Regions from separate parts of the Streptomyces sp. NPDC058284 genome, predicted to be linked through region 2. Evidence: predicted binding sites of a transcription regulator. Region 2 holds the regulator's gene; the other holds the start of a gene.
The links. The regulator HspR, encoded in region 2, represses chaperone genes until heat shock. The targets are predictions, from matches to a motif close to TTGAGNNNNNNNNNCTCAA.

Region 1 (3,355 bases), on a different contig from region 2:
CCCCTGAGAGGATCTCCTCGCTGACGTGCGCGAGGGGGCCTCAAAGTGTCACCGCGGGTGCGTCTTGCACAGTTGTACTTCCGGCCATAGAACCCCCGCCACGCACCCGTTCCCGCACCTCAGAGACCCCTGTGGCGTGGCGGCGCACACAACGTGTTCGTATCGGCCGACGCGCACCTGCGGCCCCCGCTCGAACACCTCGGTGACCCGGCCGCGCCCCGCGCGGCCCGTTTTCACCCGAGGGTCTCCCGGGCACCGGGGGAGGCCCTCGCGGGTTCACCGCGGCGCCGCGCGCGTGCGGGCCGGGCCCGGGTCCGCTATAGCCTCTGGGAACCACTGACAACGGTGAAGAGCGGAGCGGCACATGCACAACGCGGGTGATCGTATTGACACTTCGACGGCCCACTCGGCGCGGGTGTACGACTACATCCTGGGAGGCAAGGACCACTACCTCGTCGACATCGAGGCGGGCGACGCCATGTGCCGGCACTGGCCTGCGCTGCCGGTGCACATGCTGGAGAACCGCCGCTTCATGCACCGCGCCGGACGCCACCTCGCCCAGGAGCAGGGCATCCGGCAGTTCCTCGACATCGGCACCGGGCTGCCCACCGCCCCCAACCTGCACGAGGTGGTGCAGGGCGTGGCGCCGGAGTCCCGGGTGGTCTACGTCGACAACGACCCCATCGTGCTGGCCCACGCCCGCGCCCTGCTGCAGAGCTCCCCGGAGGGGGCGACCGCCTACGTCGACGCCGACATGCACGATCCCGAAGCCATCCTGGAGAGCCCCGAGTTCCGCGCGCTGATAGACCTGGACGAGCCGGTCGGCCTGATGGTCATCGGGATCCTGCACTTCATTCTGCCGCCGGACGACCGGCGCCTGGTGCGGCGGCTGCTCGAACCGCTGCCGTCGGGCAGCTTCCTCGCGCTGACGATCGGCACCGCGGACTTCGCGCCCGAGGAGGTCGGCCGGGTGGCCGAGGAGTACGAGCAGCAGGGGATGCCCATGGTGCTGCGCGATCTGGAGACCGCCACGTCGTTCTTCGAGGGGATGGAGCTCGTCGACCCTGGCGTCACCCAGGTGCACACGTGGCGTCCGGGGCCCTTGCAGGACGGCATCGACGACCGGGCCATCGCCATGTACGGGGCGGTGGCACGCAAGGCCTGATCCGTACCGTCTCCGCGCGGCCCGTTCCGGCCCGGAGTGTGATCGGATGGGGCCAACGGAACTTCCGATCACGGAACCGCACTGAAGGGATCTGCATCATGGCAACCACGCGCTCCGCGCACACGGTCTGGGAAGGCTCTCTGGCAGAGGGCTCGGGCACCGTCACCTTCGACTCCTCCGGCATCGGGGAGCAGGCGGTGTCCTGGCCGTCGCGCGCCGAGGAGGCGAACGGCAGGACCAGCCCGGAGGAGCTCATCGCCGCCGCGCACTCCAGCTGCTTCGCCATGGCGCTGTCGCACACACTGACCGGCGCGGGCAACCCGCCCACCCGCCTGGTCACCTCCGCCGACGTGACCTTGCAGCCGGGTACCGGCATCACCGGCATCCACCTCACCGTCGAGGGCACCGTGCCCGGCATCGACGAGGCGGCCTTCGTCGAGGCCGCCGAGAAGGCCAAGGGCGGCTGCCCGGTGAGCCAGGCACTGTCGGGCACCACCATCACGCTTTCGGCCAAGCTGGCCTGAGCGCGACCGAGTTGACGAGGCCGTCACCCCGAAAAGGGGTGGCGGCATTGTCACGCCCGGCATTGACAAGAGCGCGCTCAAGTTTTGTGATGGAGAACCGAGTAGACCTGGATACGGGGGATGTGAGCTCACGGCGGAAGGGACTGAACCATGGCACGTGCGGTCGGGATCGATCTCGGTACGACGAACTCAGTGGTGGCCGTACTGGAGGGCGGTGAGCCCACCGTCGTCGCCAACGCGGAGGGCGCGCGCACCACGCCCTCGGTCGTCGCCTTCGCGAAGAACGGTGACGTCCTGGTGGGCGAGGTCGCCAAGCGGCAGGCGGTCACCAACGTGGAGCGCACCGCGCGTTCCGTCAAACGCCATATGGGCGACGGCGGTTGGCGCTTCCCGGAGAGCGGCTCCGTGGACGGCACCCGCTACACCGCCCAGGAGCTGTCCGCGCGCGTCCTGCAGAAGCTCAAGCGCGACGCCGAGTCCTACCTGGGCGAGGACGTCACCGACGCGGTCGTCACCGTGCCCGCGTACTTCGACGACACCCAGCGCCAGGCCACCAAGGAGGCCGGTGAGATCGCCGGGCTCAACGTCCTGCGCATCATCAACGAGCCGACGGCGGCGGCCCTCGCGTACGGCCTCGACAAGGGTGACGACGAGACCGTCCTCGTCTTCGACCTCGGCGGCGGCACCTTCGACGTCTCGCTCCTGGAGATGGGCGAGGGCGTCATCGAGGTGAAGGCCACCAACGGCGACACCCAGCTCGGCGGCGACGACTGGGACCAGCGGATCGTCGAGTACCTGGTGCGCCAGTTCAAGAACGGGCACGGGGTGGACCTCGGCAAGGACAAGATGGCGCTGCAACGCCTGCGCGAGGCGGCCGAGAAGGCGAAGATCGAGCTCTCCTCGTCGAGTGAGACCGACATCAACCTGCCCTACATCACCGCGTCGGCCGAGGGCCCGCTGCACCTCGCGGAGAAGCTGACCCGCGCCCAGTTCCAGGAGCTGACAGCGGATCTGCTCGACCGGTGCAAGGAGCCCTTCCACCAGGCGGTGAAGGACGCGGGCGTCAAACTCTCCGCCGTGGACCACGTGATCCTGGTGGGCGGTTCCACGCGGATGCCCGCGGTGACCGACCTGGTCAGGGAGCTCACCGGCAAGGACCCGCACAAGGGCGTCAACCCCGACGAGGTCGTGGCGCTCGGCGCCGCCCTGCAGGCCGGGGTGATCCGCGGCGACGTCAAGGACGTCCTGCTGCTCGACGTGACCCCGCTCTCCCTCGGCATCGAGACCAAGGGCGGCATCATGACCAAGCTCATCGAGCGCAACACCACGATTCCCACCCGCCGTTCGGAGACCTTCTCCACCGCGGAGGACAACCAGCCCTCCGTCGGCATCCAGGTCTTCCAGGGCGAGCGGGAGATCGCCGCGTACAACAAGAAGCTCGGCGTCTTCGACCTGACAGGCCTGCCGCCCGCCCCGCGCGGCGTCCCCAAGATCGAGGTCACCTTCGACATCGACGCCAACGGGATCATGCACGTCTCCGCGAAGGACGAGGCCACAGGACGTGAGCAGCGCATGACGGTGACGGGCGGTTCCGCGCTGCCCAAGGACGACATCAACCGCATGGTGCGGGAGGCGGAGGAGCACGCCGAGGAGGACCGCAAGCGGC
Region 2 (3,355 bases):
GTACGACGAAGCGCGTGCTCTCTTCGGCAACGGCGGATTCCGGCAAGGCCCCGGAGGCGGCGGCGGATCGTTCAACTTCGACCTGGGCGACCTCTTCGGAGGCGGCGCCCCGGGTGGCGGTGGAGCGGCCGGCGGCGGCTTCGGGGGCGGTCTCGGTGACGTCTTCGGGGGCCTGTTCAACCGCGGCGGCGCGGGTGCCGGAGCCGGTGCGCGTACGCAGCCGAGGCGCGGCCAGGACATCGAGTCCGAGGTCACGCTGAGTTTCACGGAGGCGGTGGACGGTGCCACGGTGCCGCTGCGCATGTCCTCCCAGGCGCCCTGCAAGGCGTGTTCCGGCACCGGCGACAAGAACGGTACGCCGCGTGTGTGCCCGACCTGCGTCGGCACGGGCCAGGTCTCGCGGGGCGGTGGCGGAGGGTTCTCCCTCACCGATCCGTGCATGGACTGCAAGGGCCGTGGGCTGATCGCCCAGGACCCCTGCGAGGTCTGCGGCGGCAGTGGCCGCGCCAAGTCGTCCCGGACGATGCAGGTGCGGATTCCGGCCGGTGTCTCGGACGGGCAGCGCATCCGCCTGCGCGGCAAGGGCGCACCCGGTGAGCGCGGCGGCCCGGCCGGTGACCTGTACGTGGTCGTGCACGTCGACACCCACCCGGTCTTCGGCCGCAAGGGCGACAACCTCACGGTCACGGTGCCGGTGACGTATCCGGAGGCGGCGCTGGGCGGCGAGGTGAAGGTGCCCACGCTGGGCGGCCCGTCCGTCACCCTGAAGCTGCCCGCGGGCACGCCGAACGGGCGTACGATGCGGGCCCGCGGCAAGGGAGCGGTCCGCAAGGACGGCAGCCGCGGCGACCTGCTCGTGACGGTGGAGGTCGCGGTTCCGACGTCGTTGAGCGACGGGGCGAAGGAAGCCCTGGAGAGCTACCGCAAGGCGACTGCGGACGACGATCCGCGGGCAGAACTGTTCCAGGCCGCGAAGGGAGCATGAGATGGACGGCCGTCGTCGACAGCCCGGACTGAGCAGGGCGTATCAGCTGACCGATGAGACGCCGGTCTACGTCATCTCGGTGGCCGCCCAGTTGAGCGGCCTGCACCCCCAGACCCTGCGGCAGTACGACCGCCTGGGCCTGGTCTCCCCGGACCGCACCCCGGGACGCGGCCGTCGCTACTCCGCCCGCGACATCGAGCTGCTGCGTACCGTGCAGCAGTTGTCGCAGGAGGAGGGCATCAACCTCGCCGGCATCAAGCGGATCATCGAGCTGGAGAACCAGGTCGCCGCGCTCCAGTCGCGCGTCGCGGAGCTCTCCTCGGCCGTGGAGGGCGCCGCCGTCGCCATGCAGCAGCGTGAGGCGGCGGTGCACGCTTCGTACCGCCGCGACCTCGTCCCCTACCAGGACGTGCAGCAGGCGAGCGCGCTGGTGGTGTGGCGGCCCAAGCGGACGTCCGAGCAGTAGGTTCCGTAACCTGAAACAGGGCCGGGAGGTGACCACCTCCCGGCCCTGTTCGATGTGGGCCGACGGTTTTACCGGGGGAGTTGAGCTGACCATGGCCATGGTGGGGTTGTTCTGGATCGCCGAGGGCGATGTGTACGTGGGGGCGAAACCGGCCGGGCTCGCCGCCGGGGTGCGGCTGTCCCCGGAGGGCGTACTGGCCCTCGGCGACCGGCAGTCCGGCATGTGGCCGTGGGAGGACGTGCGCGCCCTGACGGTCGACGACGTCCCGGTGAAGTCCCTGCGGCGGCATGTGGGCGCGGCGGTCGACCTGGTCCTCACGGTCGGCCTGGGCGGCGGCGACGAGGCCCCCACGATGACGGTGCGCCTGACGGCCCCCGACGGCGACAAGGAACTGACGGCGTACACCGCGGCGGCGATCGGCTACTCCCAGACGGAGTACGACCTCTCCCGCGCGCTCCTGTCCCGCCTCACGGAGGGCGCGGGCTCGCTCCTCACGACGCTGACCGCGATGGCGGACTGGGGCCGTCGCCACGAGGGCGGGTCGCCGCGGGCGGCGGAGCGGGAGGCGTTGTTGCGGGAGTGGGTTGCGGGGAGTGGGGGGTGAGGGTGAGGGGTGAGGGGTGAGGCGTCTGCCCGTGTCCGTGTCCGTGTCCCTGGCCCTGTCCCTGGCCCTGTCCCTGGCCCTGCCCCTATCTCTGGTGATGGTCCAGGATCTTTGACTGCCCTATGAGGTAGCCGAGTTGGGCCCGGCTGTGACTGCCGAGCGTGCTGGCCAGTTTGGCGATGTGGACGCGGGCGGTGCGGATGTTCATGCCGAGCCGGTCGGCGACCTCCGCGTCGGTGAGGCCTTCGACGAGGAGCCCCGCGATGGCGTGCTGGCGGGCGGTGATGCCGTTCTCGGGCGGCTGGGGGGCGGCCTGCGGCCACATGGGGGTCGCCAGCCCCCAGAGCCGCCAGAAGGTCGTGGCGAAGTACTCGACGAGGGCCGGGTGGCGCAGTTCGAGGGCGACGCTGCGGTCCCGGCTCGCGGGGATGAACGCCACGGTCCGGTCGAAGACGAAGAGCCGGTCGGTCACCTCGTGCAGGGTCCGGGCCTCGGCGTCGCCGGTGAGCTGCTCGAAGTAGGCCAGCACGGGCAGGGAATGGCGCGTTGTGTGCTGGTAGAGAGTGCGCATTCGGCACCCTCGGGTGAGAAGGGCCTGGTCCCGTGGGAAGACTTCGGCCAGGGTCTCGGGCGGTCGCGTCCCGCCGGGCTGTACGGCGAGGAATTCCTCCGTGACCCGGCCCATCGCGCGGTCGATGGCCGCGTTGATCGCGTCGAGCCCGTCGAGCACGATGACGGAGCGGTCGCCCGTTCCGGAACAGGCGTCGGCGCCGAACCGCACGTCGAGGACGGCGGGGTCGATGGGGACGGAGGGGCGCAGCCGTTCCGGGTCGTCGGGGTGGGGTTCCAGGATCCCCAGCTCCTCCAGGCAGGGAGCGCCTACGGCCTCACTGCGCAGAATGCGCCCCTCGCGGAGGGAGCGCCGGTAGACGCCCAGCCCCTCCGGGCAGAGTTCGTCGACGGCGTGCGGTAAGTGCTTCGTGGCCATTCGGTCCCCCTCCTGCCTGGTTGAAGCGCCGCGATTCTATGCAGGCGAGGAGTGGGCCGGTCCGGATGCCGTAGTTCAAGTGTCTACTTATGGACGGCCCCGCGAACGTGTCTTATTTCCGTCCGCTTCCCATGCCCGTCATGTCGTTCTTCCCTGTTCGAGAATTCCCGACTGGGCGATGAGATAGCCCAGTTGGGCCCGGCTGCCGCTGCCGAGGGCGGCGGCTATCTTGGCGATGTGGGCGCGGCAGGTACGGACGTTCATGCCGAGGCGGCGGGCGATTGCCTCGTCCACGTGGCCGTCGACGAGGAG

Region 1: the regulator HspR is predicted to act here: its motif matches at 1,752-1,770, upstream of dnaK (molecular chaperone DnaK).

Annotation. Positions count from the first base shown of each region.
Region 1 covers NZ_JBHVYE010000001.1:727,587-730,941, reverse strand. The annotation lists gene ACFVYR_RS02805 (SAM-dependent methyltransferase) at 365-1,165, shown strand; gene ACFVYR_RS02800 (OsmC family protein) at 1,264-1,689, shown strand; gene dnaK (molecular chaperone DnaK) at 1,840-3,355, shown strand, end outside.
Region 2 covers NZ_JBHVYE010000043.1:27,638-30,992, reverse strand. The annotation lists gene dnaJ (molecular chaperone DnaJ) at 1-985, shown strand, start outside; gene ACFVYR_RS35660 (heat shock protein transcriptional repressor HspR) at 987-1,451, shown strand; gene ACFVYR_RS35655 (hypothetical protein) at 1,543-2,055, shown strand; gene ACFVYR_RS35650 (LuxR C-terminal-related transcriptional regulator) at 2,141-3,043, opposite strand; gene ACFVYR_RS35645 (helix-turn-helix transcriptional regulator) at 3,182-3,355, opposite strand, start outside.